DNA from 2 places in the Rhizobacter sp. P3_C12 genome. Region 1 is predicted to be linked to the other one. Evidence: riboswitches for the same ligand, from Rfam matches in the RefSeq annotation. Region 1 holds a riboswitch; the other holds the start of a gene.
The links. A riboswitch is a leader RNA that binds a small molecule or an ion and turns the genes downstream of it on or off. The one in region 1 is predicted to bind cobalamin.
Positions count from the first base shown of each region.

Region 2: linked by a shared signal. The riboswitch ahead of AC1DXV_RS08855 (cobyrinic acid a,c-diamide synthase CobB) and the one ahead of AC1DXV_RS27575 (TonB-dependent receptor) in region 1 are both predicted to bind cobalamin.

Region 1 covers NZ_JBFUGW010000262.1:1,469-5,742, reverse strand. Annotated here, with positions in the region: gene AC1DXV_RS27575 (TonB-dependent receptor) at 1-1,904, opposite strand, end outside; cobalamin riboswitch at 1,977-2,212, opposite strand; gene AC1DXV_RS27570 (cell division protein ZapB) at 2,266-2,496, shown strand; gene AC1DXV_RS27565 (cell division protein ZapA) at 2,493-2,837, shown strand; RNA gene ssrS (6S RNA) at 2,878-3,058, shown strand; gene AC1DXV_RS27555 (EVE domain-containing protein) at 3,114-3,587, shown strand; gene AC1DXV_RS27550 (sulfite exporter TauE/SafE family protein) at 3,587-4,274, shown strand, end outside.
Region 2 covers NZ_JBFUGW010000037.1:23,403-27,676, reverse strand. Annotated here, with positions in the region: gene AC1DXV_RS08865 (DUF4276 family protein) at 125-757, opposite strand; gene AC1DXV_RS08860 (AAA family ATPase) at 751-1,914, opposite strand; cobalamin riboswitch at 2,050-2,288, shown strand; gene AC1DXV_RS08855 (cobyrinic acid a,c-diamide synthase CobB) at 2,372-3,676, shown strand; gene cobM (precorrin-4 C(11)-methyltransferase) at 3,673-4,274, shown strand, end outside.

The DNA of each region.
Region 1 (4,274 bases):
GCGTCGCAGCGGAAGGCCAGCGTGTAGTACTTCCTGTCGGTCACGTTGGTCACGCCGAGCGCGAACTCCAGCATCTGCCACTGGTACGCGTAGCGCAGGTCCAGCGTGGTGTGGGCCGGCATCGTGCAGGCGTTCGCGAAATCCGGCGTCTGCGACGACACGTAGTTCACGCCGGCGTCGACCCGGTGCCCCTCGGCGAACGCCCAGTCGCCGCGCAGCGCGAGCGTGGTCTTCGCGGTCAGCGGCACGTCCTTGCCGTCGTAGCCGCCGGCCGTGAAGCGAGCCTGGCGCCGCGCGGCGACGACACGCACGTTGGCCGTGCTGCCCAGCGCCTGCGACAGCTCGGCCTCGACGCCCTGGCGGCGTGTCGGGTCGAAGTTGATGTTGGCGCCGGGGCCGAACGGACCCACGGCATTCGGGTCATAGCCGATCTCGTCGGTCAGCTTGCTGCGGTAGGCGCGCACTTCGGCGCGCGTACCGCCGGCCTGCCAGCGCAGGCCGAGCTCGATGTCGCGCGAGGTCTGCGGGCGCAGTTCGCCGGCGGTGAAGCTGTACTCGTCCGCGTTCGCCAGCCGGTAGCTGCTGCCGATCCGGCCATACACCGAGGTCGCGGCCGACAGCGGCTGCAGCAGGCCCAGCTCCCAGGCGTGCATCGTGTCGTCGATGCCGGTCGTCGTGTCGGTGCTGCTCTTCTCGATGTGCTCGCTGCGCCCGCCGACACTGACCCGCGTGCCCGACGCGAAGGTGTAGTCGTCCTTCGCATAGAACGCCCGCGAGGTCTGGTCGGCGGACGAGCCGAAGACCGTGTCGCGCGTCCAGTCGGCCTGGTCGATGCCGAAGCTCAGCGCATTGCGGCCGCCGGCCAGCGCCATCTCGTTGCGCGCCCGCAGCGCGTAGTTCTTCGCGTTGATGTCGTAGCCGTAGCTCGAGCTGCCGCGGCTCTCCAGGTGCTTGTCGCGCCAGCCGGCGTCCAGGCCGAGCTGCCAGTCGCCCAGCACCGCGGAGCCGAACAGCCCCGAGTTGCGGCTGCGGATGCCCCCATGGTCGTTCGGCTTGCTCGTCTGGCGCGGGTTGTCGGCGTATTGCGCGGCCGTCAGCGAGCCCGGCAGGCCGGTCTCGAGCCGGTCCCAGCCGCTGCGGGCGCCGACCCGCACGCCGTCGGCGAGCTGCCACTGTGCGGTGGCCGAGGCACCCTCGTTCTCGGAGCGGAAGTTGTCGCGGTGGTTGTCCGTCTCTCGGTGGTTGCCGGCCACATCGAGCGAGAACTTGCCCGCCACCACCGTGCCGCTGGCACGCGTGTCGAGCAGCGCGTGGCTGCCCATCGCGCCGTAGACCTGCGCGCCGCTCTTGCGCTGCAGGCCCGCGCCGGCCTTGGTGGTGATGACGATCACGCCGCCGGTGGCGCCTTCACCGTACAGCACCGCGCCGCTGCCGCGGATCACCTCGATGCGCTCGACCGAATCGATCGGGATGCCGGCCAGCCGCGTGCCGCCGAGGTCGGCCTCGCTGATCTTGATGCCGTCGACGATCACCGCCTGGTTGTTGTCGGAGGTGGTGCCGAAGTTGCGCAGGTCGAGCGAGTAGTCGCCGCCGCCGTAGAAATCGAGGCGGCCGGGCACGCCCAGCAGCTTCATGATCGCCTCGTTGACCGTCGTGACGCCGGCCTCGCGGATGTCGGCCGAGGTGATCACGCTGACGCCGAACGGCAGCTTCGAGGCYTCTTCCGGAAAGCGCGTCGCGGTGACGATCACCGGTGCGAAGACGCGGCTGCCATCGGCCGCGACGGCGACCGTCTGTGCCTGGGCGGCGGCCAGCGGGAACAGGGAAGCACAGGCGACGGCGCAGGCGCCGGCGAGCAGGCTCGGCGCGACGGGCGCGCGCAGCTGCGAGGAACGAGAAATCATGAGGAACTGCCATCGATGAAGCCGTGCGCGCCAGCTTCCCCGCTGGTGCGCACCCATGGCATCGCGCTTGCACGCGGCGCCGCCTTGTTGGCCGGTATCCGGGCTGGCGGAACCGTCACCTGCGGCCTTCCCGGAGCCGAGCAGCTCCAGTGGCCATGCGCAGGGGCTGAAGCCGCGTGGCTTCGTCCGCTTACCGTTGCGGGGGCAGCGCAGGTGGGCCGTGCGACCGTGCGGTCGAGCAACCTCTGCTTCCCGTTTAACTGTGCCGGCGTGAACACCGGCACGGGCACCAACGGGCGCGATTGTAAGCAGGCCCGGGCGCCCCCTCTACAATCGGTTCACACTCCACCTTTGATGCGCCATGGCCAAGATCCACGAACTTGCCGAACGCGTCGAGCGCTTGTTGCTGCGGCACGATGAACTGAAGCGCACCAACGCCCTGCTCGAACAACAACTCGCGACCGTCACGCATGAGCGCGACAACCTGCGCTCGCGGCTGAACGCGGCGCGTGGCCGCATCGATGCGCTGCTCGAGCGCCTGCCGGCCGACCCGGCCGCCGTCGGTGCCGATTCCGGAGCGCGCACCAAATGAAGCAGATCGAAGTGACGATCATGGGGCAGAGCTACATCCTCGGCTGCCCGGAAGGCGGCGAGTCCTCGCTGCTCGAAGCGGTGGGCAACGTCGACCGCGAGATGAGCGCGATCCGCGACGGCGGCCGCGTCAAGGCGCGCGAGCGGATCGCGGTGCTGGCGGCACTGAACCTCGCATACGCACTGGCCGAGCGCCCCCCCGCGCCGAAGTCGTCGCCCGCTCCGGTGCCGGCGTCGGCTTCCACATCGGCATCGGCGTCGTCGAGCAGCGAAGACATCGACATAGACGCTTTGATCCACCGTGTCGACCAAGCCCTTGGCGCCGACGGGCAATTGCTGTGAACAGACACACTCGCGCCGGATGACGCGCGTAGAATTCTTCGAGTCCGTTGCGTTCGCGTGAGTTTTATATTTCCTTGAACCGATGCTCTTATGAGCAAGGGCTTGGAACATCGCCCGGTTGGTGTGATCGTCTCGCGTCAGATGAACCCGAAGCCCGGCTGACCTCGCCCACCTGAACTGCCTGGGTTCAGGAATGCGGCTCACGGTGCGTGACGGACACCTTATTCTTTCCAGCGTCCTCGCCCCAGCTTTCGCAGCCACTTTCCACACCAGAGCATGACCGAACAGTTCTGGCTCATGAAGAGCGAGCCCGACGAGTGTTCGATCGACGACCTGGCTGCCGCGCCGAAGCAGCGCGTGCCCTGGATCGGCGTGCGCAACTACCAGGCCCGCAACTTCATGCGCGACCAGATGCGCAGCGGCGACGGCGTGCTGTTCTATCACTCGTCCTGCCCGGAGCCGGGCGTCGCCGGGCTGGCGCGCGTGGTGAGCGAGCCCTACCTCGACGCCACGCAATTCGACGCGAAGAGCAAGTACTTCGACGCCAAGGCCACGGCAGAGAAGCCGCGCTGGTGGCATGTCGACGTGGCGCTCGATCGCAAGACGCGGCTGCTGTCGCTGCGCGAGATGCGCGAGGCGCCCTCGCTCGCGTCGATGGTGGTGCTGAAGCCCGGCAACCGGCTGTCGATCACGCCGGTGTCGCCGCAGGAATGGGCCGAGGTGCTCGCGCTGCTGGATCGGAAGCCCTGATGGCTTTCGACCTCGGCTGGCAACTCATCCTCGAACTGCTCGTCCTCGGCTCCTTCACCGGCTTCCTGGCCGGGCTGCTCGGCGTCGGCGGTGGCGCGACGCTGGTGCCGTTCATCACGCTGCTGCTGACGCTGAAGGGCTTCCCCGAGGCCTACATCGTGAAGATGGCGGTCGCGACCTCGCTGGCGACGATCTGCTTCACGTCGATCTCGTCGGTGCGCGCCCACCACCAGCGCGGCGGCGTGCGCTGGGACATCGTCAGGCTGCTCGCGCCCGGCATCGTGCTCGGTTCGCTGCTCGGCGCGCAGATCGCGAAGGCGCTGCCGGCCAACTGGCTGGCGCTGCTGTTCGCGCTGTTCATCGGCTTCTCGGCCACGCAGATGTTCCTCGACAAGAAGCCGAAGCCGTCGCGCCAGCTGCCGCAGGGTGCCGGCATGTTCGGCGCGGGCAGCGTGATCGGCGTGCTGTCGGCGCTGGTGGGGGCCGGCGGCGCGTTCGTCTCGGTGCCGTTCATGACCTGGTGCAACGTGCCGATCCGCGCCGCGGTGGCGACCTCGGCCGCCCTGGGCTTCCCGATCGCGCTGATGGGGACCGTCGGCTACGTCTACGCCGGCTGGTCGCTGCACGACATGCCGCCGGGCACGCTGGGTTTCATCTACCTGCCGGCGCTGGTCGTGATCGCGGTGG
Region 2 (4,274 bases), on a different contig from region 1:
CTTGCGCCAACGCCAACCGAAGAGGGCCGCCGATGATGAGGGCTTCGCGGACATGGGCCGCATTATGGCTGGCAATTTCGCCGCGAAAGAATCAGGGCGATACCTGAGCGCCGAGCGGCAGGACTCACCCGCCCATCACCCGCTTCGTCTCGTCAACGAAGCGCTTTGCCCAACGCGAAGCGGCCGTCACCTTCTCTGGACCGATGCTGGCGAGCAACTTGAACGAATGCTCGCCCTTGCCATATGCCGACTTGGTCTTGCATTGGCCCGTCGCTGAACTCAGCGCCTTGAACACCTGCGCCTTGCCGATGCCTTCGATCGGCAACTCTGCAGACGGTAACGAACCGGGCCGGAAGCCCGCGCCGAAGAATGCCTGGAGCGCTTCACGGTCCGCGAGAAACCAGTTCTCCATGCACTCGACCATCAGATGGCACTGGCTTTCCGTCGCGCCGGCAGGCGCTACCCAACCATCGCCGGTTCTCTGAGCCAAGTGCGCCCAGGGTCGCCAATCAGACGGCTCGCCCTCTTGGTTCCGCGGCGCCACGGGACCTTCGCTGTCGACCAGCAGCATCGCCGGTTCGCCACCCAGGACCGCCGTGCAGAAATCCTCGTACGCCTGCTGCCTGCTTCCGGACGCAACCGTGCGCGGCATGTGCCCCGCCAGTCCCGCCTTGCGCAAAAACTCGGCAATGGCCTGTCGGCACTCCGTCCGCAGCGACTTTCCATCGCCACCGCCTTCGACGAAGAGCTTCACCACCGCGTACCTCCGATGTCACCGCGGGTCCACAAGGCTCCAAGCCGGTACTTCTCCAGCCATGGCTTGAGCTTGTCGGCCTCAAGACGCCGCAACCGGGTTCCGTCGGGCCCTTTCTCCGCAATCAGCACCACGTCCGGCGTGTCGGTCATCGAATCGACGAGCACATCGGAATGCGTCGTCACGATCAACTGACAGCGTTGCGAGGCTTCTTTCAAGAGTTCGCCCAATCGAGGCAAGACATCGGGGTGCAGACCCAGCTCCGGCTCTTCGATGCAGATCAAGGGCGGTGGATCTGGATGACAAAGGATGGCCAGGAGGCACAGGTAACGCAAGGTACCGTCCGACAGCCGCGTGGCCGGAATCGTCTTCGCTCCTTCATGCAAGAAGACCTGGACGGTACCGCCTTCGATCTGCACATCGTAGTCATCGATGCCTTCATAGAGCACCTGCAGCGACTTGAGCAGCTTCGCCTTGACAGCAGGATCACGGCGCAGCCGATTCAGCACCAGGCCCAGATTGCTGCAATCTGCCTCCAGCGCATCGGTCGGCAGATCGGCCTTCTGGGGCATGCGGGGCGCGGTGCAACGCCCGAAGCTCCACTCTCGATACAGGCGGATCTTGCCGAGCACTTGCCCCAGGTATGTGATCTCCGGGTACTGATCCGGGTCGCGACGCTGGGCGAGGATGGACTGAGATGGGTCGATGTCCTCGTGCTCCAGGCGGCGCTGCGTGCCCTTCACGTTCAGTACGCCGTGACCATTCTGGAATCGGTAGTGAAAGTAGGGTTGCGTCTTGSCCGGCAAAGCCGTCTCGAATTCGATGCGCTCATCGACAACCTGGAACCGCTGCCCGACTTCGGTGAATGCCAGCGTGTACCGCAGCGCCTGAGGCCCCTTCGGATTGCAGACGACGGCTTCCAGATACGCAACAGGCGACACGTTCTGCCCCTTCCAGAGCCAGTCCCGCACGCCGCCGCCATCTCGAATCAGCGTCGTGAGGTCCTTGGGCGCGCCTTTGAGAAGCTCGACGAACTCCAGCAGGTTGGACTTGCCGGACCCGTTCGGCCCGATCACCACGTTCAACGCTTGCAGCGGGATGGGCTCTGACGCCTCGCCAAAGCTCAGGAATTGCTTGAGTTGAATCGACTTGATCAGCATGAGTCTTCCAGGTGGGACCGCCATCAACGGGCGATTCGAAGCGTCCATCACGCATCCAGAGAACCCGATTTTCCACGCATGCCCCGTTCGATGGTCATACAAAACCGATTTCTTTGGTCGCAGGACGCGCGCAGCTATCATGCCGCCCACGTTGGTGCTCGCCGCGGCCGTCCGGTCGCGGCAGTGAAACGGGAATCAGGAAGACGAGCCCTGCCGGGGCGGATCCAACCTGAGCTGCCCCCGCAACGGTAAGCGGACGCCCTCCCCCGGAGAGCGCTCCCGTGCGAATCGACCCACTGTCGGCCCCGGCCGATGGGAAGGGTGCACGGAAGACGTCCGCCAGCCCGGAGACCGGCCAACCCAGTGGGTGCGCGCCCGCGGCAACGCAGCGCATGCCTGTTCACGAAACCCTGCGGGGAAGCAGGGCGACGGCCGGTCTGTTGCGAGTTGTCCTTCGATGCAAGTCCCCGAGCTGCGCCCCGTGCGCTGCCCTGCCCTGCTGGTGTCCGCGCCCGCTTCGGGCCAGGGCAAGACCAGCGTCACCGCCGCGCTCGCGCGCCTGCACGCCCGCCGCGGTCGCCGCGTGCGGGTCTTCAAGGCCGGGCCCGATTTCCTCGACCCGATGATCCTCGCCCGCGCCAGCGGCGCGCCCGTCCACCAGCTCGACCTGTGGATGGGCGGCGAGGCGCACTGCCGCGCGCTGCTGCACGAGGCCGCACAACACGCCGACCTGATCCTCGTCGAAGGCGTGATGGGGCTGCACGACGGCACGCCGTCCAGCGCCGACCTCGCGCTGCGCTTCGGGCTGCCGGTGCTCACGGTGATCGACGGCAGCGCGATGGCGCAGACCTTCGGCGCGATCGCGCTCGGCCTCGCGAGCTACCGCGACGGCCTCGCGCTGGCCGGCGTGCTCGCCAACCGCGTCGCCGGCGACAGCCACGCCGCGCTGCTGCGCGAGAGCCTGCCTGCCTCGATGCGCTGGTGGGGCGCGTTGCCGCGCGACGAGCAGATCGCGCTGCCCGAACGCCACCTCGGCCTGGTGCAGGCGGCCGAGCTCGACGACCTCGACGCCCGCCTCGACCAGGCCGCCGATGCCCTCGGCCCCGATGCCGGCGAGCTGCCGCCCGCCGTGAGCTTCGCCCCCGGCGACGCGCCGTCCGCCGAGCCGCTGCTGCGCGGCGTGCGCATCGCGGTCGCGCGCGACACCGCGTTCTCGTTCCTCTACACCGCCAACCTCGCGCTGCTGCAGGCGATGGGTGCGAGCCTCGCGTTCTTCTCGCCGCTGCACGACACCGCCCCGCCGCCCTGCGACGCCGTCTGGCTGCCGGGCGGCTACCCCGAGTTGCACCTCGACGCGCTCGCCGCCAACCGCTTCATGCACGAGGCGCTGCGCGAGCTGCATGCCGCCGGCACGCCGATGCTGGCCGAGTGCGGCGGGCTGTTGCTGCTGCTGCAGGCGCTGACCGACGTGCAGGGCCGCCGCGCCGCGATGGCCGGGCTGCTGCCGGGCCATGCCGCGATGCAGACGCGCCTGGCCAGCATCGGGCTGCACGAAGCAGCGCTGCCGGAAGGCACCCTGCGCGGCCACAGCTTCCACTACTCGCGGCTGGAGTCGCCGATGGCCCCGCTGTGCACCACGCAGCCGATGCGCGCCGGCCGGCGCGGCGAGGCGGTGTACCGCAGCGGCCGGCTGACGGCCTCGTACTTCCACGCCTACTTCCCGTCCAACCCGCAGGCCGTCGCGCGCCTGTTCACGCGATGAGCGCAATGAACGCGACACCTGGCCGCGTCTGGTTCGTCGGCGCCGGCCCCGGCGACCCCGAGCTGATCACCGTGAAGGGCCGCGCGTTGATCGAGCGTGCCGGCGCGATCCTGTTCGCCGGCTCGCTGGTGAATGAAGCCGCCACGCGCTGGGCGCCACCCGGCTGCGCGATCGCCGACAGCAAGGACATGACGCTCGAGCAGATGGTCGCGTGGCTGACCGGGCAGGCCGCGCGCTGCGACACCGTCGTGCGGCTGCAGACCGGCGACCCGGCGCTGTACGGCACGCTGATCGAGCTGGTGCAGCCGCTCGACGCGGCCGGCATCCCGATCGCGGTGGTGCCGGGCGTGTCATCGGCGATGGCCTCGGCCGCCGCGGCCGTCGAGAGCTTCACGCTGCCCGAGGTCACGCAGACGGTGATCTTCACGCGCGTCGAAGGCCGCACGCCGATGCCGGCTGGCGAATCGCTGGCCGAACTGGCGGCGCACCGCTGCACGCTGTGCATCTTCCTGTCGATCACGCTGCTGCACCGCATCGAAGCCGGGCTGCGCGAGGCCGGCTGGCCGGACGACGCGCCGATGCTGGTGGTGCACAAGGC